2 regions of the Bombilactobacillus folatiphilus genome follow, and region 2 is predicted to be linked to the other one. Evidence: predicted binding sites of a transcription regulator. Region 2 holds the regulator's gene; the other holds the start of a gene.
What was found. Region 2 encodes Rex, which represses fermentation and respiration genes when NADH is low (regulators of the CRP and FNR family bind a similar motif). Its sites were predicted from a motif close to TTGTGAANTANTTCACAA; they were not measured.

Region 1 (12,211 bases), 420 kb from region 2:
CATCTTTTGCAGAAGTGACATATGGCAAAACCATGCGCACGATACAATCTTCATCTAAACCGTCAACAACCAAGGGATCATTGGCCAATGCACGTTCATTACCATAAGTACTTTCAGTGGCGGACATCGCAACATTTTGTGTGTTAATACCACTTTCGTCGTAATAACCTTCCTCTTGATAATTGACATTGGGCACGCCAGGCCAACCAAAACTTTTGGTAGGCACTGTGGCACTAAAGCCGTTCAGCCAAGATTTGACCGTTGTATCAGAAGCATTGTCTTGTGGTTGGTGATATTCAAATTTGTGTGGTGCGACCGCATGGAAAGTATCGTCATTGCGGGCAATCATGGTGGATCCATCAATAGAAGCATTTTTACCAACTAAGATGGTTGTACAAGCTGATAATTTTTGATTGTGCATTAATTAAGGACTCCTTTGCCAAACTTTTATGTAATTAAGTTTAACACAAGGTTAAGCAATAAAGCGTTTTTTATGAAGGTTCTATAATGTCAGAAAGTTATTGATTGAAAGCGTTTGAATAAGGTATGATATTTGCGAAAGGGAGAGTTGAAAAATGTTATTAGGAAGTATTGAAGCTGGTGGCACAAAGTTCGTTTGTGCAGTTGGCAATGAAGACTATCGGGTCTTAGATCAGATCCAATTTCCTACCACGGATCCAGAAACGACAATTCAACAGGCAATTACATATTTTCAAAAATTTCCTGAATTGACCGCGTTGTCGGTAGCTTCGTTTGGTCCAATTGAATTGCAAAAAAATAATCAATATTATGGCTATATTACCGATACGCCCAAGGCCAACTGGAGTCACGTGGATTTGATTGGTCCGCTGAAACAAGCATTGCAATTGCCGATTTATTTTACGACAGATGTGAATGGTTCGGCTTATGGCGAGTATGTCACGTCGCAACTATTCAATGAAAAAATCAATTCTTTGGTCTATTACACAGTCGGCACCGGCGTTGGTGGTGGCGCGGTGATTAATGGTCAAATCTTGCAAGGGATCGGTCATCCGGAAATGGGTCACACTTTTGTCAAACGCCATCCTGCGGATTTGGATTTTGCGGGTATCTGTCCATTTCATAATGATTGTTTGGAAGGGTTGGTGTCTGGACCAACGTTTGAAGCGCGCTTAGGTGTTAAAGGTCAAGATGTTTCGCACGATCATCAAGTTTGGGATATTATGGCTTATTATTTAGCACAAGCGGCGATTCAACAAACAATGATTTTGCGTCCAGATAATATTGTTTTTGGTGGCGGTGTGATTAGTGAAGACTTTTTGACAAAAGTTCGTGCCCAATTTAATCAACTGTTAGGTGGCTATGTGCAAGTTCCGGCGTTAGATCAATATCTCACCATGCCGCGGGTGAAAAATAATGGTTCAGCCACTTTAGGCAACTTTGCTTTGGCTTATCGCGTTCAAAGTGAATAAAAAAGTTTTGTCATCTATTGAAAAGTAGACGGCAAAACTTTTTTTATTGCCAATAATGCCAATACAGCACACCGTGGGCATTATTATGACTAACGGGTAAGAAGTCGATAGCAGAAATTTGCGATTGAATGCTTTGTTTCAAAGCAGTTTGAAATGCTTGATTATTGAGTAATACTGAACCAGATAAAACGATTTTGGTAGGCAAAGTCATTTGATGGTGGTGTAATAAATTCAAGGCTTGTTGACTTAATTTTTTGGCACACAATTCAATAATATATTGGGCTTCTGGATTGTTTTGTTGTGCTAGATTAGCCACTGTCATTGCCAATTGGGCATTTTGAGTACGATCTTGATTATAAAAAGTGTGCACAGCGTCTTGAATATCAGTAGCTTGCAATTTGGTTAGTAACGGTTGTGTTAAGGAGCTCAAGGTGTCATTATCGTAAGCTTTCAGCACTTGTTGCAGAGCTGTTTTGGCAATATCGAATGCGCTGCCTTCATCACCTAGAATATAACCCCAACCGCCATTGCGGAAAAAATGTCCTTGCTGCCGCGCATAAATTACGGAACCCGTACCTGCAATAATCAACATACCATCTTGTCCTTGAAGACCATTCAGCAAAGCAAGTTTGGCATCACTGACCAATTGAATAGGCAAATGATATTGGGCTACGAGCTGTTTTTGCAGTTTGGTTGCTTGACCACTGGCTTCTAAGCCGGCCAGACCGATTAGAATTTGCTCTGGTGCTGCTGGACAAGTGGATAAAAGCTCGTCTAGTACATGTTCAAGATTGGCGACGGCGGTGTCATAATTTAAGGTCAGATTGCCGGGTTCGCCGGGCACTTCTGTTAAAAGTTTTTCCGGTTGGGTTTGCCACAATTGTCCCATAATGTGGGTTCCGCCACAGTCGATGCCGATTAAGTAACTCAAAATTTTGCCTCCTGATAATTTTTGATTGACAACAGGTGTGATGATGGTTAAATTATAGCTTAAAGAAATTTAATTTCAACTTTTTATATTTTTTATGTAATTTAATTTCAAAAAAATCAGAAAAGGTAGATGAACTGGGATGCAATCAACTGAACAACAAAATCCCCATTCTACACATATTGACGAATTATCCACGCAAGAAATTTTGACGCTGATTAATCAAGAAGATCAAACTGTCCCCCAAATCATTGGACAAAAAGCTGTTTTAATGCAAATTACTAACGTGGTCACTGCAATTCGGGCTAGCTTGCGCCAAGGCGGGCATATCTTTTATGGTGGCGCGGGAACTAGTGGGCGCTTGGCAGTGCTCGATGCTGCTGAGACGGTGCCGACTTATGGTGTAGCCCCTACTATGTTTCAAGCGTTGATTGCGGGGGGAGAGCAAGCAATGTTGCAGGCTGTTGAAGGCGCTGAAGATAGTGTTGAATTAGGCAAACAAGATTTAGTGGCGCGCAACTTTGGTTCGCATGATTTTTATTTGGGGATTGCTGCATCTGGGCGGACGCCTTATGTAATTGGTGGTTTGGATTATGCCCGTTCAGTCGGTGCTCAGACCGGCTCACTGGCTTGTAATCCGGAAGCAGAGCTAAGCCAACACGCCGATTTTCCGATTGAGGTGGTCACCGGACCAGAAGTGGTGACCGGTTCGACGCGTATGAAGGCGGGAACGGCGCAAAAATTAGTTTTGAATATGATTTCGACAACGGCCTTGATTGAAGCAGGCAAGGTTTATGGTAATTTGATGGTAGATGTCCAGCCCACTAATGCCAAATTAATTGATCGTGCAAAACGTATTATTCAACGGGCTACCGATTGTGACGCTGCCACCGCTCAAACAACTTTTGACGCTGCTCATCAACGTCCGAAAACCGCAATTGTCATGATTTTGACCCAAACCAATGAAAGACAAGCAGATCAATTATTGCAACAAAGTGATGATCGGATTGCCCAAGCTGTCCAGCTAGCTTGGCAGAAAGCGTCCACGAAATGAGTGTTCAGGGAAATATTGCCAATTTATTTGCATCATTGTCCAAAACTGATCGAATTTTAGCGAAATATGTCAGCGCGCATCCTCAGACAGTTTTAACAATGACAGGCCAAAAATTAGCGGCAGCAACAAAAACGAGTCCGGCAGCAGTCAGTCGTTTCGTGCGAAGCTTGGGTTATGCGGATTATAATAGTTTGAAATTACAATTGTCGGCGGATTTGACAAAGCAGCAAGTTGCGTCGGCCATCCATCAAGAATTAACCGCGCATGAAAGTGTGGCCTCTATCAAAAACAAATTGGTAGACAATGCGCAACGTTCTTTACAGGAAACTAGCGATAACCTAACTGATGCCACAATTCAACAAGTGGTCGAATTGTTAGGGCACGGTCAACAATTTTTAACTTTTGGTGTTGGTGCTTCTAATCTGGTGGCTCAAGATCTGGCGCAGAAATGGTCACGATTAGGAATTGGCGTGGTTAGTAGTGCTGATTTGAATCAATTATTACCGTTGGTGGTGAACACAGCCACGCAGCAAGTGGTGTTGTGGATTATTTCTAATACGGGGGAGTCACCGGAAGCTTTAACTTTAGCCAAATACGCGCGGCAAAATGGAGTTAAATTAATCACTACGACTGCATTAGGCAAAAACCATTTGCAGCAGTTGGCCGATGTGAGTTTGCAAACATCGCAATCGCGAGAAGGCAAGATTCGTGTGGCCGCGACGCATTCGTTGCAAGCACAATTAATGTTGGTGGATATTATTTATTATGCTTATATGAGTGAGAATTACGAGCAGTGTCAAACGAGTATTGAACGTTCACGAGCGATATTAGATCAGTATAAAAACAAGCAATTAAAGTGAGGTTTTAAAGTGTTAGATTTATATATTGTACGTCATGGTCAAACTGATACTAATAAAACTGGCAAAATGAATGGTGCAGGAACGGATTTACCCTTGAATGACCAGGGAATTCAGCAAGTTAAAACGTTAAAAGCCAGTTTAGACATGAATCAAATTGATGCTTTATATACCAGTCCTCTACAGCGAGCGGTTCAAACCGCGCAGATTTTGAGTCAAGAACAATTGCCATTGCAGATTGATGAACGGTTGCGTGAGATTGATTACGGTGATTGGGACGGACAGGATGAGCATTGGTTGCAAACGCATTATCCGCAAGTTTTTGATGCATGGGGTTATTCAACCGAAGAGTATACCAAATATAGCACTGGTGAAAGTTACGCGCACTTAGGTCAGCGTTTATTGGCGTTTGAGCAAGATTTAATCAAGAATAATCCTCATCAAAAAGTGTTGCTGGTGTGTCATGGGACCGTGGGGCGCGTGTTAGTCCAGCGCTTGTTAGGCATCGACCATGTTAGTCAACTGGTGGAAATTGCTAATGCGGCTATGGTGCATTTAGTGGTTCATGAAGATAGCGGGCAAGTTGATTTGCGTTATTATAATCGAAAAGCGCCCAGTAATTTAATGGAATGAAAGGACAGATGATAGATGGTGCAACGTTGCGCATGGGTTCATGACGATTCATTGGAACAACAATATCACGATACGAAGTGGTGTCGGCCCAAACATGACGATCAGCAATTATTTATGTGGCTTATCTTGGAAATCATGCAGGCAGGCTTGAGTTGGGTAACGATTTTGCATAAACAAATGGCGATGCAGACAGCTTTTGATCAATTCGATTATCGTTTAATCGCACATTATGATGAAAATAAAATTGCTGAATTGATGCAAAACGCGCAGATTATTCGTAATCGTCGCAAGTTGACAGCAATGGTCAATAATGCACAAGTTTTTTTGCGTGTCCAGCAACAATTTGGCAGTTTTGATCATTATTTGTGGGGATTAGTGGACAATCAGGTGCAACAAAATAGTTGGTCAACGACGACACAAGTTCCAGCCAAGTCGCCCCTGTCAGAGCGTATTGCGATTCAATTTAAGCAATTAGGTTTTCAATTTGTGGGTCCCACGATTATTTATTCGTATTTGCAAGCAGTTGGCGTGATTAATGATCATCAGCAAAATTGCGCTTTTCGATAGGTCAGTTGATTGTAAAGCAGTATTTAAAAACGCTTAACTTTGCATTTAAACAGTAGTTGATATCGACGATAAAGGTGTCTTGAAAAGTAAATATCTGAGAATATTAACAATTCAAGGCTCTTTGACGGGCTTGACCAGGAGATATTCCATAAAATTGCCGGTATTTTTTGTAAAAAAAATTTTTATTGTTGATTCCCACTTGCGTAATAATTTTATCTATTGGTAGAAGACTAGACTTCAAGAGATTATTCGCCTGGATTAATCGTTGTTGAGTTTTTAAATCGGAAAAATTACTGTTGGTCACCTTATGAATCAAGCTGCCTAAATATTCTTTGTTATAACCTAATTGTGTTGCTAAATCAGCCAATGTGATTGTCTGATAATTTTTTTCGATTTGCTTGAGACAAGTAAAAACTAATTCCTGTTGATTATTATGAATAGCTTGGGTGGGCAATGGATAATGTCTGATAATTTTGGCGAATAAAATATTTAAATAAGATTCCATGATGGTGTTGGAAAAATTTTCTTTCTGATAATATTCATTAATGATGGCATTCATTGTGACTTCAATATCAGAATTTTTGGGAAAAATAATGTATTTTTCTAAATTGATTTTACCTAAAGAAATGTTAGATAAAAAATTATATGTCAGACTATTTTTAGTATAAATATCGTTCAATAAATCAAAAGTGATATTTTGATTTCTAAATAGCAAGTTAATTAATAAATCATGTTCACCCAAAGTTTCAATAGAATGATTGCAGCCAATATCCATTAAAAGCAAATCACCGGTATGTAAGGTGACCTCTTGCTCATCAACTTTTTGGTGACAACTACCGTCAAACATATAATTCAATTCCAAAAATTTGTGAGAATGCTTGGGATAAGGTGCAAAGCGGTTGTGCTTACTGAGATAAATAGAATTGTGTTGGAAAAAATAATCGTTACATAACGTTACATCGTCCCAGTGATCTTGATCGGCATTGCCGACAACACTGTGGGGGAGATCATTAATAAAATGATGATCAATAAGCTGAAGCCTCTCAATTGATGTTAATTTCTGTAATTGTTTAAAAATTTGAGATTTCATTTAGCTATCCATTTTCTTTTTACAAAAATAAAGCGGTTTCATTTGCTAATACACAAACAGGTCTTTTAAGAGGAATGAAAGACAAGATTTGTTACGATTATCACACTTGTAGATTTGAAATGCAAGCGTTTAATTAAATTAATCTGCAAATAATTGTGGCGGATCAATAAACTAATTTACGGAGAATTAGTCTTATAAACTTTTTAAATGACAGCGATTGGCAATTTACATAATGTAACCGAATTCAAATGAATTGTTAAATGATACCGAAAAACTATTTTTGTGTCATTGTTATTGTTTTAGTTGGCTTTTTATAATGGGAAGCGTATTCAATTGGCTGATTGAAATAATTTAGTTAAAGGACTGAAAAATATGAAACAAAATAAACGTTTTGCAACTTGGGCGGTTTCGTTAACTAATTTTTTAGATTCTGGTTCAATTGTGGCTGGTGCTTCGGGCTTGACGTTATGGCAAAAAGAATTTGGTCTGAGCAGTTTTGCAGTTGGCCTGCTGGGAGCTTTGAGTGCGAATGCTTTTGGTTCAGCTTTGGGAGCGATTATTGGCGGACATTTATCAGATAAATATGGTCGAAAGTTGATTTACACTTATGACATGCTATTTTATATTGTTGGTGCGTTAACGATTGTTTTTTCACTAAATTTCTTTATGCTGCTAATTGGCTTTTTAATTACAGGTATGGCAGTTGGAGCCGGTGTTCCGGCATCGTGGACGTATATTGGCGAAACTTCCAGTGGCACTAATCGGGCTCATGATATCGGTATTTCGCAATTTTCTTGGTCAATGGGTCCGGTAATTATTTTTGGGACAGCTTCACTTTTGGCACCTTTGCATCTATTAGGCAATCGTTTACTTTTTGTCTTTTTGGCAATTGTTGCGTTAATTGCTTGGTTATTACAAAAAGATTTGCCTGAGTCCACAGATTGGCTGCAAGAAAAGAAGCAAGAACAATTGACAGGCAGGAAACCGCATCCTTACAGGGAATTATTTTCTAACAAAATTTCAGTTAAAAGTGTACTCTTTTTGTGTGGTGTGTATGTATTTTGGAATTTAGTTTCAGGAGCGATGGGCTTTTTCATGCCATATGTTTATGAAACGGTGGGCGGTTTAAACAATTTACAAGCTAATTTGTTACAAGTTTTGCTTTGGGGTTGTACGGCTTTGGCGGGTTACTTTGGTTTTGCGTTATTGGGTGATCGAATTAATCAACGTAAATTTTTCTTTGTAGGTGCTTTGCTGGGAGTCGTGGCCTGGATTATATTAACTTTCATGGGCTTTGGTTGGGCAGCTCTATTAGCTTTTGTTATTATTTGGGGCTTTTCTGCTGGAATTGGCGCCCAAGCTTGGTATGCTTTGTGGGCAGTAGAATTATTTCCCACAAAATATCGTGCTGGATCACAAGGAATTATGTTTTTTATCGTCAGAGGTGCTACGGGTATTTGGTCAATTGTTTTTCCCGTGATTTTATCAAGTTTAGGATTTAAAGCTGCGGGGATAGCGATGATTTTACTATTGATCGTTTCTTTATTAATTGGAACCATTTGGACGCCACAAACTCAAGGTAAATCGTTGGAGCAGATTACTTCGGAAAGATATGGAGAAAGGAACTGATAAGATGACTAAACGATTGGCACAATTAATGCATGTGTATCCTGATCAATACGAAGAATATGAGCGCCGTCACAATAATTTATTTCCAGAAATGAAACAAGCATTGCTTGATGCTGGCGCACACAATTATTCGATTTTTTTAGATAAAAAGACCGGTAATTTATTTGCATATTTAGAAGTGGATAATTATGAAAAATATCAACAAATAGCTCAGAGTCCAGCTTGTCAAAAATGGTGGGCTTATATGGAGCCATTAATGGAGACTAATTCCGATCAAAGTCCGGTCACCGTAGATTTACATGAAGTGTTTCATTTATAGTTGAGGTGGTAAATTACGAATAAATTAATCAGCCAAAATTAAACATAAGAATATAAAAAATCTTAATTTCATAATGATATTTATCTTCAAAGTGAAGTTAAGATTTTTTGGTGTGACGATAAATGTTGGCAATTTTAGATCAAATTACCATTTACTGAGATGATGCATTAGGCACCGACTTGATAATTAGGATCAATGATTAAAACTGGTTTAATAGTTTGACCGGAAATGGAGTCGGCATTGGCCTGATTAATATCTTTAAAATCATAGAATTTTTCTGTTTTGTCAAAGGCAAACCAGCCCAATTTGTAAAATTCAATTAATCGTGAAATATCGACTTGCGGAATGGAATCACCCATATTGACGCCCACAACTTTGCGATCATCAACACATAAATCGTTCCATGTAGAAATTTCTAATAATTTTGGGGTCACGGCAATAGCTGCGCAAGTACCACCTTGAGCTAAAGCCAAGACACTATTTTTAATGACTGCGGGAATACCAGTGGTATCAACCGTCCAATCCACACCATAACCATTAGTTAACTTTTGAATCTCAGTCACGGGGTCTTGTTCGTTGCTATTAATCACGTCAGTGGCGCCTAATTGTTTGGCCAAATTTAGTCTATCGGGCACGACATCGACAGCAATAACTTTGGTGCAACCTGAAATTTTACCAGCCATCATGGCTGCTAATCCTACGGCACCGGTTCCAAAGATGGCGATGGTATCACCAGGTCTTGGTTTTAAAGTATTAAAAACAGTTCCGGAACCGGTTACATATCCACAACCTAAAGGCCCTAATTTGCGCAAATCTAAACTGGGATCAACTTTGACAGCATTTCTTTGATCTACGACAGTTGTAGTGGTAAATGAGGATTGATTAAACATGTTGGAAACATGGTGACCTTGTTGTTTAAATTGGTCGTCACCATCAGCGCGGACCCCAGATAGGTTATAGTCTGCATAGTTTCGACATTGAGTTGGGACACCTTTTAAACAGTTATCACATATTCCATCGGCGTAAAAAGATAGAATGACATGGTCACCGATGTGAAATTTTTTAACTTCTGAACCCACTTTTTCAATAATTCCAGAACCTTCATGACCTAAAATTGCCGGATAACCTACGGAAGCATCACCCTTTCGAATGGCTTCATCGGAATGGCAAATACCACTGGCAACCATATGAATTTGTAAGTCAGTAGGTCCGACTTCGTGAAGTTCAATATCGTTTTCAACAGTGAATGGATCGCCTTGTTTTTGAACAACAGCTGCAGTAATTTTCATAATTAAAACCCCTTTTTAAATTTTAAAACTATCCCTGCAGTTTTGATTATGTCATGATGGCAAAAGCATTTCAATTAAAAACTGTGATTTTATTCATAAACTTTTTTGCTGAAGTAGTATGTTAATCGATTAGAAATTAAAGCTAGAATTACCTATTCAAATGATACTAATTATCAAGAAAAATGTCATTGAATCGCTTACTTTAGTATGATTAAATAATTTTCGAAAACGTTTTCGAACCAAGCATAACTAGTAAATTCTTAAATGTTCTGGAGGTGAATTCAGTGACCAACACTTATGTCGCAATTGATATTGGTGCTTCCAGTGGTCGTTTAATGTTAGGTCAATTAATCAATGGTCAGTTACAGTTACGAGAAATGCATCGATTTGTTAATGGTTTTACGCAAAAAGAAGGACATGATTGTTGGAATATTGATCATATTTTAGAAGAAATTTTAGTTGGTCTGCAAAAAGTCAAGAAAGCCGGATTTGAGCACATCACCTTAGGAATTGATACTTGGGCGGTGGATTATGTTTTGGTAGGTCGACAAGGTCAAAGACTGAAAGATCCGGTTTCCTATCGTGATGCACGCACAAAAAATGCGATTCAAGAATTAACATCTGACTTGTCTAAAGAATATATTTATCAAAAAACGGGTATTCAATTTTTAGATTTTAATACGCTGTACCAACTCTTTGAAGAAGATAAAGATTTATTGGCAAACACGGATAAAATTTTGATGATTCCAGATTATTTAGGATACGTCTTGACGGATCAGGCGGTCACCGAAGTAACTAATGCTTCTACAACGCAGATGTTGAGTTTGCGAGAAGGTCTTTTTGATGAAAACTTGTTGCAAAAAGTTAATGTTAATGCCACGCAGTTTCCTAAATTAGTTGATCCAGGAACCGTTTTGGGTGAATTACAAACTGCAAAGTTTCCGGATTATGATTTGCCACAAGCAAAAGTCATTACGGTAGCCACTCATGATACCGCTTCAGCAGTTGTGGGAACGCCTGGTTTAGGTCAGCATTGGGCTTACTTGAGTTCAGGGACCTGGTCGTTAATTGGTGCAGAATTAAATATTCCAGAAAATGGAACATTAGCTTTTCAAAATAATTACACCAATGAATGGGGTGCTTACGGCACTTACCGTTTTTTGAAGAATATTATGGGATTATGGATTATTCAAAATATTCAAAAAGAATTGCATGAAAAATATAGTTTTGCGCAATTAGCACAGTTGGCACAACAAGAACGGCCTTTTCAACAATATATTGATGTCAATGATTCCCGCTTTCAAAATCCTGCAAATATGATTCAGGAAGTACAAGCTTATTGTCGTCAGACGAAGCAAGTAGTCCCCCAAACACCGGGAGAAATTGCCATGGCTGCTTATTCAAACTTGTCATTGTACTATGCAAACGAATTACAAAAACTTGATGAAATCTTAGGTTCATCAATTGATACATTAAATATTGTCGGCGGAGGCGCTAATGTCAGTTTGATGAATCAATTAACTGCCAATATTGCGGGGGTGAATGTGGAGGCGGGACCAACTGAAGCCACTGCCATTGGTAATTTGATAGTCCAGATGATTTCGCAAGGCGAGATTTTAAATGTTTATTTAGCAAGAAGTATTATTGTGAATTCTTTTGATTTAAAACATTATCAACCGCAACAAGACATGAGCCAACATTTGACTCAATGGCAGACCAAAGTTCATAAAGGATAACAAATCAAAGTAAGGAGATATGGAAGTTATGACTAAAGATCAAACAGTTCAAGCTGCTTATCAAACAGCTAAAGAACGCTATGCTGAAATTGGTGTCGATACTGAAAAAGCAATGGAGCAATTGAAAAAAGTTAAATTATCCGTACATTGTTGGCAAGGTGATGATATTCACGGTTTTGTCAATCCAGAACAAGAATTAACCGGTGGGATTGGTGTTAGTGGCGACTATGCTGGTATTGCGCAAACTCCTGCTGAATTAACAACTGATTTGCATGAGGCGTTATCGTTAATTCCCGGACATCATAAGGTGCAATTGCATACTTTATATGCTGTTACAGATCGAAAAAAAGATTTTGACGAAATTGGTCCTGAAGATTTTCAATATTGGGTGGATTGGGCTAAAGAAGAACAAATTGGTTTGGATATGAATCCAACCTTTTTCTCACATCCCAAAATGAAAAATAATTTTACCTTAGCTAGTCCGGAAAAAGATATTCGTGATTTTTGGATTCAAGTAGGAAAACAATCGCGGAAAATTTCTAATTATTTTGGTCAAGAATTAGGACAACGCTCCATTAATAATTTTTGGATGCCCGATGGTTTTAAGGATAATCCAATTGATAAAGCTACGCCACGGCTGAGAATGCTGGAATCCTTG
Region 2 (12,211 bases):
CTCTGCAATCTGATGCAATGTCAGTGGAGTCAATACAGGTTGCTTCTTGTGCGTGAGATCCACAGGTACATCAGGAATCAAATTTAAAGATTCTAACGCTTGGGAAACCGCCTGCTCAACTAAAGCAGCTAATTGCTGTTCTTTACTTAACCGCACCTCACGTTTGGTAGGATGCACATTTACATCAACTAAAAGCGGAGCAGCTGTAATCTGCAAAACACCTAACGGATAGCGTCCCACCATTAATTTAGAACCATAACCAGCTAACCAAGCTTGACTCAACTGATAATTATTAATATAGCGTCCATTGACTAACAACGAAAGATAATTACGATTAGCCCGTGTTTGCTTGGGCAAAGAGGTGTAACCCTTAATCGTAAAATCTGCATCTTGCGCCTGACAAGCCACCAAATCAGCAGCTGTTTTGCGACCATAAATACCAGCCATTGCCTGCTGAACATCCCCATTGCCCGATGTTCTGATTAAGGTTTTCTTTTCATTAGTCAATGTAAAAGCTACCTTTGCATGCCCCAAAGCAAGCCGATTCACAATATCCACGACTTGTTTTAATTCCGTATTTAACGTCTTAATATATTTTAAGCGCACGGGCGTATTATAAAATAAATCTTCAACCGTAATTATAGTTCCCTTAGTGGCTGCAACAGTCATTGGCGCTTGAAATTCCCCACCAATAATCTCTAATTGAGTGCCACTTTTAGCATCAATACTTGTAATTATACGAACTTTAGCCACCGCGGCAATGCTGGCTAATGCCTCACCACGAAATCCCAAAGTTTTAACATTAAACAAATCCTGTGTGGAATTAATTTTACTTGTGGCATGTGGCAAAAAAGCCAATTCCACTTGGTCACTCGCAATACCAGTACCATTGTCGGCTACGGTAATCTGCGTCACACCAGCATCTTTAATTTGAATATCAATCTGTGATGCATTGGCATCCAGCGCGTTTTCAACTAATTCCTTCACAACCGAAGCAGGACGTTCAATGACTTCGCCCGCGGCAATTTGATTACTGAGCGTTGGTGTTAATTTTTGAATTTGTGCCATTGAACCACTCCTTCTTACGCTTGTAATTCCGTCTGCAACTTATCTAAAAAGTTCAATGCTTCTAACGGCGTCATTTTTAACAAGTTAGCCTTTTTCAGTTCTTCTAACAAATCCTGATTAATGTCTAAACTAGGGGCATCAAACAACGCCAATTGGTCCACTTCTGAAGTTGGGGTTGGCTGTGGTTCTGAGACGGATTGCGCCGGCAAAGTTGTTGTATTTTTTTGTTCCAATTTATCCAAAATAGTTTGTGCACGTTTTAATAGTTTTGTCGGCAAACTTGCTAATTTGGCTACGTGAATTCCGTAAGATTTGTCCGCTGGACCTGCCAAAACCTTGTGCAAAAAGACTAATTGTCCATTTTCTTCAGTCGCATCGACGTGGACATTTTGAACTGTGGTTAAATCCGCTTCCAACGCTGTTAATTCATGATAATGTGTGGAAAAAAACGTTTTAGCATGGACAACTTTATCCAGATACTCAATAATTGCTTGAGCCAACGCCATGCCATCATAAGTCGCCGTTCCACGCCCAATTTCATCAAAGATGATTAGCGAATTTTGGGTAGCATGCTGCAAAGCATCATTAGCTTCCATCATTTCCACCATAAAAGTAGAGTTCCCAGCAATTAAATCATCTGCTGCCCCAATCCGCGTAAAAATTTGGTCAAAGATTGGTAAAGTAGCTTCATCTGCCGGCACAAAGCATCCAATTTGAGCCATAATGACAATGAGTGCCATTTGGCGCATATACGTACTTTTCCCGGACATATTCGGTCCCGTGATCAACAAAATATCCGTTTGATCGCGCATTTGTACATCATTAGGAATATAGTGCTGTTTCCCTAAGACCTTTTCCACAACTGGGTGTCGTCCATTAACAATCTGAACTTCGTGTTGCTCGGTAAACTGCGGACGAACATAATGTTGAGCTTCACTAACCACTGCAAAACCTTGTAAAACATCTAATTGTGCTAAAATTTGCGCTAACTTTTGAATTCGTTCAATTTGTGTTTTGACTTGCTGACGCACTTCCGTAAATAAATGGTGTTCCAGCAAAGTAGATTTTTCCTCTGATTCCAAAATCAGATGCTCTTTTTCCTTGAGTTCCGGTGTAATATATCGTTCTGCATTCGTTAAAGTCTGTTTGCGTTGATACCGATCTAGCGGTACCTGATCCTTATTAGCATTGGTAACTTCAATATAATAACCAAAAACACGATTGAAACCAATTTTTAAATTTTTAATCCCTGTGGCTGCTTGCTCGTCGGCCTGTAATTTGACTAACCAAGATTTGCCATTTTTCATCGCATCACGGTAATCGTCCAATTGCTGATTATAGCCGTCGCGAATCAAATTACCTTCCGTGATAGAAATGGGCGGATCATCGACAATCGCCGCTTCAATTAGGTCCACCACATCTTGGCATTCGGGCATTTGACTTAATAAATCGTCTATCAATGGTTCATGCAAATCTAATAATGTAGCCTTGATTTGCGGCACTTGTTCCAAGGATGTGACTAACTGGATTAAATCACGACCGTTCACATTGCCAAAGGAAACGCGACCCGCTAAGCGTTCCAAATCATAGACCTTGGTCAAATTGTCCTGCAAATTTCCTCGTTGAAAAAAATTATCTAAGAAAATTTGCACGATACTTTGGCGCTGCTTTAATTGTTCCACATCTAATAATGGACGTTGTAACCACTGCTTCAACAACCGACTGCCCATCGCCGTTTTAGTCGCATCTAACAACCAAGCCAAAGTACCTGTTTTTTCCCCAGTGCGTAACGACCGAAATAATTCCAGATTACTTTGCACATTGTGATCCATCTGTAAATATTTACTATTTTGATAAACTTGCGCAATCTGCAAATGAGCTAGTGAACGTTTTTGTGTTTCCACCAAGTACGAAATCAAATAAGTAATAGCCTGCTTTTGGGTGTCATCCTGTACTGATTGCGTCACAAATTGAACCTCCGCAAAACTTTGCTGGGGGTCTTCCGTGGATACTAATAACCCTAATTTTTGTAATTGTTGTTGACGCTCCGTAGGTAAATCCGACGCTACGACGACTTCTTTAGAGCGTAAATTAAGTAATTCATTTTGAACCTGTTCCCAACTCTGTAACTTGGTGACCTTTACTTCGCCTGTGGATAAATCTGTATATGCAAAACCATAAGTTTGCTTTTTAACAACAATTGCTGCCAAATAATTATTTTCATGACTTTGATTAGGTTTATCCTCTAAACTGGTCCCCGGCGTTACTAATTTAATAATGCCCCTTTTAACCATGCCCCTGGCGTCTTTAGGATCCTCTAATTGCTCACAAACAGCTACTTTATAGCCTTTATCAACTAAAACATCAATATAGCTTTGTGCCGCATGGTGGGGCACACCACACATGGGAATAGGATCCGCAGCATTTTTATTACGTGCCGTTAGGGTCAACTCCAAAAGTTGGGCACCTTTGACAGCATCATCGTAGAACATTTCGTAAAAATCACCAATCCGGTAAAACAAAAACGCATCCGGATAATCTTTTTTAATTTTTAAATATTGTTGCATCATCGGTGTCTCTTTAGTGGTTTGTGGCATCTTCAAACTCCCTTGTCTCTGGTATTTCTTAAATAAATGGTTGATCTGGATTAATTTGACATGCTTGAATCTTGTTTGTTTGCGATAAATCCACAACACAATAATTAATTTGCATCCGGCTATGCTCCGCCAATTCATAGCGTGTCGGTCGTTGTGTCAAAAACCGCCGCACACTGCTAGCACTCTTAACGCCAATAATGCCATCATAATCACCGGTCATTCCCACATCAGTTAAAAAGACCGTTCCATTCGATAACGTCCGCGCGTCGTTAGTCTGGACATGCGTGTGCGTACCTACTAAGGCATCTATCCTGCCATCTAAATAATAAGCCAAAGCAGCTTTTTCACTAGTGGCTTCAGCATGAAAGTCCACAAAAATTTTGGTCTCTTTTGGCAGCGCACCAATAATTTCTTGTGCTTTTTGAAAAGGATCATCCAGCGGATTCATCATGGCTCGACCTTGCAAATTAATGACAGCTAAATGTTCTTGATTAACTTGTTTCACAGTAACGCCACTGCCTGGCACGGCATTCCCCGGATAATTAGCAGGCCGAATCAAATTATCATTTTTCTGCAACAAATCCTGCACTTCACTTTGGTCAAAAGCATGATTCCCTAATGTAATTACGTCAGCGCCTGCTTTTAAAATTTCCTTAAATTGTTTTTCTTTAATTCCACGCCCATTAGCCGCATTCTCCCCATTCACAATGGTTACTTGCGGTCGCCATTTAGCTTTGATTTGTGGCAAATATGTTTGTAATGTTTGAATGCCCAATTGTCCCATGACATCCCCAACAAAAATCAGTCTCATAAATCCCTTTCCTTATCTCTTTATCTTCAGTATTAGTGTTTATCATACCACTAAAATTCAGCATCTTCCCTAGCAAAACCCATTCTAACATAATCATGTATCCAATATTTATCCACAGATATTTACTGTGCTTAACTAAAAAAATACCCATGAAAAATGTCCACATTTTCCACAGGTATTCTTTTTTATACAGATATATTCAGGTATATTTTGCTTGTTATTAATAAAATATTGGTAAAACTTTTACATCATACCGCCCATACCAGCATTAGGATCAGCAGCTGGCGCTGGAGCAGCAGGTTCTGGTTTATCAGCAACAACTGCTTCGGTTGTCAAAATCAAAGCGGAAACACTAGCAGCGTTCTGTAAAGCTGAACGAGTAACTTTGGTTGGATCAATAATACCAACTTCGATCATGTTGACCCATTTATCAGTGTCTGCATTATAGCCAATTTCAACATCTTGATCTTTCATATGCTCAACAATCACAGAACCTTCTTTACCAGCATTTTCTGCAATTTGCCGAACCGGTGCTTCTAAAGCACGTTTTACAATGTTAATACCAGTTTTAACGTCGCCAGTTTCACTATCAGCTAATTTAGCAACCGCCGGAATGACATTCATCAAAGCTGTACCACCACCAGCAACATAGCCTTCTTCAACGGCAGCGCGCGTCGCATTCAAAGCATCTTCAATGCGGTATTTACGTTCCTTTAATTCGGTTTCGGTAGCCGCACCAACTTTAATCACACCAACACCACCAGCTAATTTAGCCAAGCGTTCTTGTAATTTTTCACGATCAAAATCAGATGTTGTATCATCAATTTGCTTCTTAATGAAATCAACACGATCGTCAATCGCATCTTTAGCACCAGAACCTTGTACAATTGTCGTATTATCCTTAGTTACTGTAACTCGACCAGCCTGACCTAATTGATCAATTGTCGTGTCTTTTAATTCTAAGCCTAAGTCAGACGTAATCACAGTCCCACCAGTTAAAATGGCAATATCTTCCAATTGTTCTTTACGACGATCACCAAAACCAGGTGCCTTGACAGCAACAACATTGAATGTACCACGAACTTTATTCAACACTAAAGTTGGTAAAGCTTCACCATCAACGTCATCAGCAATAATCAACAATGATTTTCCTTGTTGTACAATGGATTGCAATAAAGGTAAAATATCTTGAATATTCGAAATCTTCTTGTCCGTGATCAAGATATAAGGATTTTCTAAATCAGCTTCCATCTTGTCATTGTCAGTTACCATATATTGTGACAAGTAACCACGATCAAATTGCATACCTTCAACAACATCAGAAGTTGTTTCAATTCCCTTGGATTCTTCGATCGTAATAACACCATCATGACCAACTTTTTCCATGGCATCAGCGATCAATTCACCGACTTTAGTGTTAGCAGAAGAAACAGCAGCTACTTGGGCAATTTGGTCACGACCACTAACTTCGTGAGAAATTTTCCGTAATTCGTCAACAGCAGTTTGTGTAGCTTTTTCAATACCATTGCGAATACCAACCGGATTAGCACCAGCGGTTACATTCTTCATACCTTCTTGAATAATGGATTGAGCTAAAACTGTAGCCGTTGTTGTTCCGTCACCAGCAATATCATTAGTTTTGGAAGCAACTTCGGAAACTAATTTAGCACCCATATTTTCAAAATGATCTTCTAATTCAATATCTTTGGCAATCGTCACACCATCATTAGTGATGTTAGGTGAACCATAAGATTGTTCCAACACAACATTACGTCCCTTAGGACCAATGGTTGTCTTTACTGTATCTGCTAATTTATTGACACCATCAAGCATTTTAGCTCGAGCATCTTCTGAAAACTTAATTTCCTTAGTCATTATTTAGCCACCTCATTATTTATCTAGATTATAATTAAGATTAATAGTTTAATTATTCAACAATTGCCATGACATCTTTTTCATGCATAACAAGATATTTTTGGCCTTCATACTTAACTTCTGAACCGGCGTATTTGTCAAAAAGAACTTGGTCGCCCTTTTTAACGCTTAAAGCCACAATCTTGCCTTCAGGCGTCTTTTCACCTTCGCCGACAGCAACAACTTCAGCAACTTGGGGCTTTTCTTTAGCATTATTGGCTAAAACAATCCCACCAACTGTTTGTTCTTTTTCTTCTTCAACTTGTACCAGAATACGATCACCTAATGGCTTTAACAAAGTAATCCCTCCAAAATAAAAAACGATTTTAGCACTCTTAGCACTCATTTAGTAACAGTGCTAATACAATTTCTATAATAACATGTTTTATCATAGATGCAAGCAATTCATTTTAAAAAATTGCATTAGTTAAAAAAACGATAACCCAGCTACAGGTAAAATTTCATTACAAGGAGGCAAATTATTACAAAAAAATCCCCTAGACTCTTGAGCCAGGAGATTTTGCGATTTTTATTTAACGTCAAACATGCCGTACTTTTTGGCATAACTCTTACCATAAGTCATATCATATTCAACTAACCGATAATCCTTATAGGCTTTGGAATGCGTCCATTGTTTAGACTCGGAACTCGAAACTCGATAATTAAGATTATCATGCCCTTGCTGCTTTAATTTCTGTAAATCTGAAGTATCCATTTGCAAAGATTGCGTGAGCACTGGTACTTGTTGATAAAGTTGACCTAATAATTGATAAAACGGAGTTTGCGGATAATTCAATTGCTCCAACAAATGCCACGACATATAATTTGGTGAAAAATAATCATAATGGTGCGTTTTTAATGGAAAATTAGCCGCCATCACAAACGGTGTGGTGTGCGAATACAAAGTATTCTTAGCTAACAAATCATCATAAATCCCATCACCCGGGTAATGATCACCATACATCACAATAAGTGTTTTTTGCTTAGAATCCTGAAAATGCTGCACTAATTTTTTAAAAGCTTGATCAGACTCATTCACTTCTTGGAAATAAGTTTGCAACTTTTGCGTTTTGGTTACATCACCCTTAATCGAATGTTGCAATTTATAAGCACTTTTCACACCAACTTTTGCATCGTACGGCATATGATTTTGCATTGTAATCATCAAACTCATTTGCTTCGTAGATTTTTGTTGTTGGTTAAAATTCGTATAAGCAGATTCATCCGTCGCATATTGACCAAATTGTGTTGTCTTCAAACCCTTTAATTTGTCTTGATCTTTAAACGTTTTAATTCCTAACGCTGGATATGCCTGCGTGCGCCGATACATAATTCCCGTATACGGGTGATAAGCCTTAGAAGTATAACCTTCGCCTTTTAAATAATGAAACACACTGGGAAAATATAATTTATGGGGCAAAATATCTTGATATGGCGTTGACCGCAAGAAATAATTCGAAAAGCCGGTATTGGCTTCAAATTCAATATTGGCCGTCCCACCACCAAACCCCGGTGAAACCATGTAACCACTAGCTTCTGTGTGGTTCGGATGATTCAAAATTCCCGAAATATACGGCATTGGATTTTTATTACCGGCAATTGGATACATCGACTGCGTCCGCTGAGGATTGGTTAACGATTCATTCAAAATATAAACGATATTAACTTTTTGAGTTTTTTTGCCGTGATTCGTTGTTGCCAAATGTCGTCGATACCGACTAGCTACAGCTTTCATCGTTTGCTGATTATAATGAGCCGGCTTAGTCATCGGCGTGGAACGAATTTCAAAGGCAAAGCCAATGATAGTTCCGTGATTATAATAATTAGCCAACTGATGGTTTTCATTATTTAAGATTCCCCGAACTGTTAACTGTCGTCCCACAAAAGAATCTGCATCACCAGCTTGCGATAGCAAACCAAAGGTGACAACACCTACTAAAACCACAACGATCCGCGTAGACCAAACAATGACATGGCGCTGACACCAAAAAGTTTTGGTCCACTTACGTAAGAAAAAAGCTAAAATCATCAAAACAACGATGAAGCCCACCAAAACTAAAATCGACTGCCAACTGACCATATGTGTCAAGCCTTTAGTTTGACCAACCATTTGTAAATCACTAGGCACCAACGGCTCTGAACGTGAAACAATTTTTTGAAAATTAACATACAAAAAAATAGTTAATAAACTAATTGATGTCGCCAAACCCCACCAATAATCACCAATAATGGCAATTAAAGTAGTGATCAAGACAACTAAAAAAAGCAAATTAAGTCGAACTGTCAACGGACTTAAACTCATATCTCTAAATAACGCTTGGTAACCATGCGTTAAACTGCCCGTTAAAGCTAGTTGGCATTCAATATAAAAAAAGCCTGCCACCGCTAACACTAAGAAAACTTGGACTAAATGATACAGGATCCGTTTAACATTTAGATTTTGCACAATAAAACCTCGTTTAATCAGTTTTGATAATTTCAGTTTTTAATTATACCACAATCTATTGAAAAATTTTATTCACCTGTTGCCTCTGAAGCAATTAGATGTAACGAAGAAGCCTGAATTTGCCAATTTTTGATAGTCGCAGGAATAATAAAATGGTCACCTAAACGGAGAGGATAAGTTTGATCACCAATTCGAAGCTGACCAGAACCTTCAATTACTGAATACAAAGTATACGCGCCGATTTGGTGCGTCAATGCCAGCTGGTCACCGTGAATTTCTAAACCCCAAACTGCAAAATATGGTGAAATAGGCGGTTTGACATAATTTATGATACGACTATGGCCAATTTGTTGTGTGTCAAAAGTCAACTGTGGTGCCACGAAGGGTACCGTAATAGTTTCTTTAGCTTGTTGTAAATGCAGAGCCCGTTTCTGCCCCGTTTTTGCATCTACTCGATCGTAATCGTACAAGCGATACGTAGTATCACTACTTTGTTGTGTTTCAAGTGCAATGATTCCACGATTCAAGGCGTGAACACTGCCACTAGGTACGAAGATAAAATCCCCGGTCTTGACAGGCTTTTTCGTTAATAAATGCTGCCAATCACCACTGTCAATCAGGTCATTTAATTGTTGGAGCGTCTGTGCACTATGACCATAAATTAAATAAGAATTCGGCTGCGCATCAATAATATACCAACACTCCGTCTTACCCAATTCGCCTTCATGTTGCATTGCATACGCATTATCAGGATGGACTTGGACAGATAAACTATCTTCAGCATCCAAAATTTTGGTTAACAACGGAAAGACTTTAGCTGTTGGATAGCCAAAGAATTCCGGAGCTTGTTGCCACAGTTGGGCTAACGATTGACCTTGGAAGAAACCATTTTGAACATAAGACAAACCGTGCGGATGTGCTGAAATGGCCCAACACTCACCAATTTTTGGCCGTGGTGGTAACGAGTAACCAAAACGCTTGGCTAACTGCGTTCCACCCCAAATTTTTTCTTGAAAAACTGGCCGCAAGAATAATGGTTCCAAGTAAAGGCCTCCATTAGCTATAATTATTTAAAAAGTAAATTAACGTCTGCAATTCATTTGCTAAATCAACATTATGCACGCGCACTGTGTCTGGTGTGGCCACTCTGATGGGCGTAAAATTCAAAATGCCCTTTACGCCCGCCTCAACTAATTGATCGGCCACTTTTTGAGCGCTAGCAACAGGCACGGACAAAATCACAACATCAATTTCTTGCGTCGTCAGTTCTGTCGCTAAATCATCAACATTATAAACGCGAACACCATTAACCACGGTATTAATTAATGATGGATTATTGTCGAACGCCGCCGTAATTTGAATATTATTCGTTTGCGAGAAATTATAATTGAGTAGCGCACTACCTAAGTTACCGACCCCAACTAAAGCGACTTTCGTTGTTTGACTTTGATTCAATAATTCCTTAAAAAATTCGAGCATCGGGGCAATTTCATAGCCATAACCACGTTTGCCTAATGAACCAAAATAAGAGAAGTCACGCCGAATAGTGGCACTATCTACTTGGACAGCTTTGGCCAATTCGCTTGAAGAAATTTTGTCTCTCTTAGAGTCATTTAAAAACTGGAAATAACGATAGTAAAGTGGTAATCGCTTGATTGTTGCATTTGGTATTTGGTATTTTGTCATAATAAACATTCCTTGTGAAATAATATAGAGATATTATTAACAGTATCTACTAATCAGTGCGATAATGTCAAGTAACTAAAATCACAATGCAAGCTAATTAGGCATTTATTGCTTAAAATTAGTAGAATTTTTTAACAAAAAGCAAGAAAATAATTTCAACATTTTGTAATTTCAGCTTAACCAATAGTCAATAACCGTCAGATTCTTAACGTACATAACAGATTATTTATTAAAAAATCAAACAATCATTACTTCGAGTTAAAGTTACAATTAAATAACAATTACAAAATAACTTTCGAACAACTTATTATCCAATTAAATTAACTTTTATATAGTCCAATTGTTCCCCGTGTTAGAATAGGAATGAACAAGAATTTATTTTTTAGGAGTCTGAAATTGTTAATTGTACAAGGACAAAACATTGAACGACGATTTGGCAGCGACGTTTTATTCAGTCATCTGAATTTTCAAATCGCTGACCAAGCTCGAATTGGACTTGTTGGCCCTAACGGCGCGGGCAAGTCCACCCTATTAAAAATCATCAATCAAGAACATGAACCTGATGCTGGAACAATGATTTACCAGAATCAATTAAGTATCGGGTATCTGGCTCAGAATCCAACTTTTCAGTCCGGAAATACTATTTATGAAGAAATGGAACGCATTTTTGATAAGGTCATCCAAGATGAACAACGTTTACACCAATTAGAGCAACAAATGGCACAACCAGGCGCTACTTCTGATTCCACCAGTTATCAAAAATTGCTCCAGCAATATGATCAATTACAAATCAAATTTAAAGACGAAAATGGTTACGGTTTTCGCTCAGAAATTCGATCAGTTTTGGCAGGATTTGGTTTTCCAGAAAAGCGCTTTGCTGATCAAGCTCTCAATTTATCTGGAGGAGAGCAATCACGTCTAGCCTTTGCCAAAATGTTGTTGGAGCAGCATGACCTTTTAATTTTGGATGAGCCGACGAACCATTTAGACATTGACACACTCAACTGGTTGGAAAAATATCTTCAAGGATATCGCGGCGCATTATTGATTGTGTCACACGACCAATATTTTTTAGACCATACAATTAAAGAAGTTTACGCTTTAGAACACGGGTCGCTGCGACATTACACGGGGAATTATTCGCGTTATCTAAAGGAACGGGCCACAAACTTGGAGCTAGCTTGGAAAGCTTACAATAAGCAACAAGATGAAATCAAAAAAATGGAAGATTTTGTTCAGAAAAACATTGTCCGTGCTTCGACAACCAAGCGTGCCCAGAGTCGTCGTAAGCAACTGGAGAAATTGCAACGTTTACCGCGCCCACAAGGCAATGAAAATAACGTTCATTTTCAATTTACGATTCAGAAAAATAGCGGAAACGATGTTTTGAAAGTTCAGGATCTTAAAACGGGCTATCCTGACAAAACTCTAGACCAAAAAATTTCCTTTACTTTGACCAAGGGCGAACGCTTAGGCGTTATTGGCCCTAACGGTGTTGGCAAATCCACTTTAATTAAAACTTTAATTGACCAACTCAAACCTTTGGCGGGAACCGTTGATTGGGGAACCAATGTGCAAATCGGCTATTACGACCAAACTTTAAATCAGTTAGATTCTAGTAAAGATGTTTTGCATGAAATTTGGGACGCCAATCCCACAATGGATGAAAAAGATATCCGCAATATTTTG

Region 1: the regulator Rex is predicted to act here: its motif matches at 9,899-9,916, upstream of MOO45_RS07805 (NAD(P)-dependent alcohol dehydrogenase).

Annotation. Positions count from the first base shown of each region.
Region 1 is NZ_CP093366.1:1,569,588-1,581,798, reverse strand. Features, by position in the region: gene MOO45_RS07855 (C69 family dipeptidase) at 1-421, opposite strand, end outside; gene scrK (fructokinase ScrK) at 576-1,451, shown strand; gene MOO45_RS07845 (BadF/BadG/BcrA/BcrD ATPase family protein) at 1,495-2,382, opposite strand; gene murQ (N-acetylmuramic acid 6-phosphate etherase) at 2,522-3,433, shown strand; gene MOO45_RS07835 (MurR/RpiR family transcriptional regulator) at 3,430-4,293, shown strand; gene MOO45_RS07830 (histidine phosphatase family protein) at 4,303-4,923, shown strand; gene MOO45_RS07825 (DNA-3-methyladenine glycosylase I) at 4,939-5,490, shown strand; gene MOO45_RS07820 (AraC family transcriptional regulator) at 5,594-6,580, opposite strand; gene MOO45_RS07815 (MFS transporter) at 6,953-8,209, shown strand; gene rhaM (L-rhamnose mutarotase) at 8,214-8,528, shown strand; gene MOO45_RS07805 (NAD(P)-dependent alcohol dehydrogenase) at 8,696-9,817, opposite strand; gene rhaB (rhamnulokinase) at 10,153-11,553, shown strand; gene MOO45_RS07795 (L-rhamnose isomerase) at 11,582-12,211, shown strand, end outside.
Region 2 is NZ_CP093366.1:368,841-381,051, reverse strand. Features, by position in the region: gene mutL (DNA mismatch repair endonuclease MutL) at 1-1,068, opposite strand, end outside; gene mutS (DNA mismatch repair protein MutS) at 1,083-3,665, opposite strand; gene MOO45_RS01810 (TIGR00282 family metallophosphoesterase) at 3,694-4,476, opposite strand; gene groL (chaperonin GroEL) at 4,720-6,351, opposite strand; gene groES (co-chaperone GroES) at 6,404-6,688, opposite strand; gene MOO45_RS01795 (LTA synthase family protein) at 6,920-8,836, opposite strand; gene MOO45_RS01790 (type I phosphomannose isomerase catalytic subunit) at 8,905-9,879, opposite strand; gene MOO45_RS01785 (redox-sensing transcriptional repressor Rex) at 9,893-10,522, opposite strand; gene MOO45_RS01780 (ABC-F family ATP-binding cassette domain-containing protein) at 10,919-12,211, shown strand, end outside.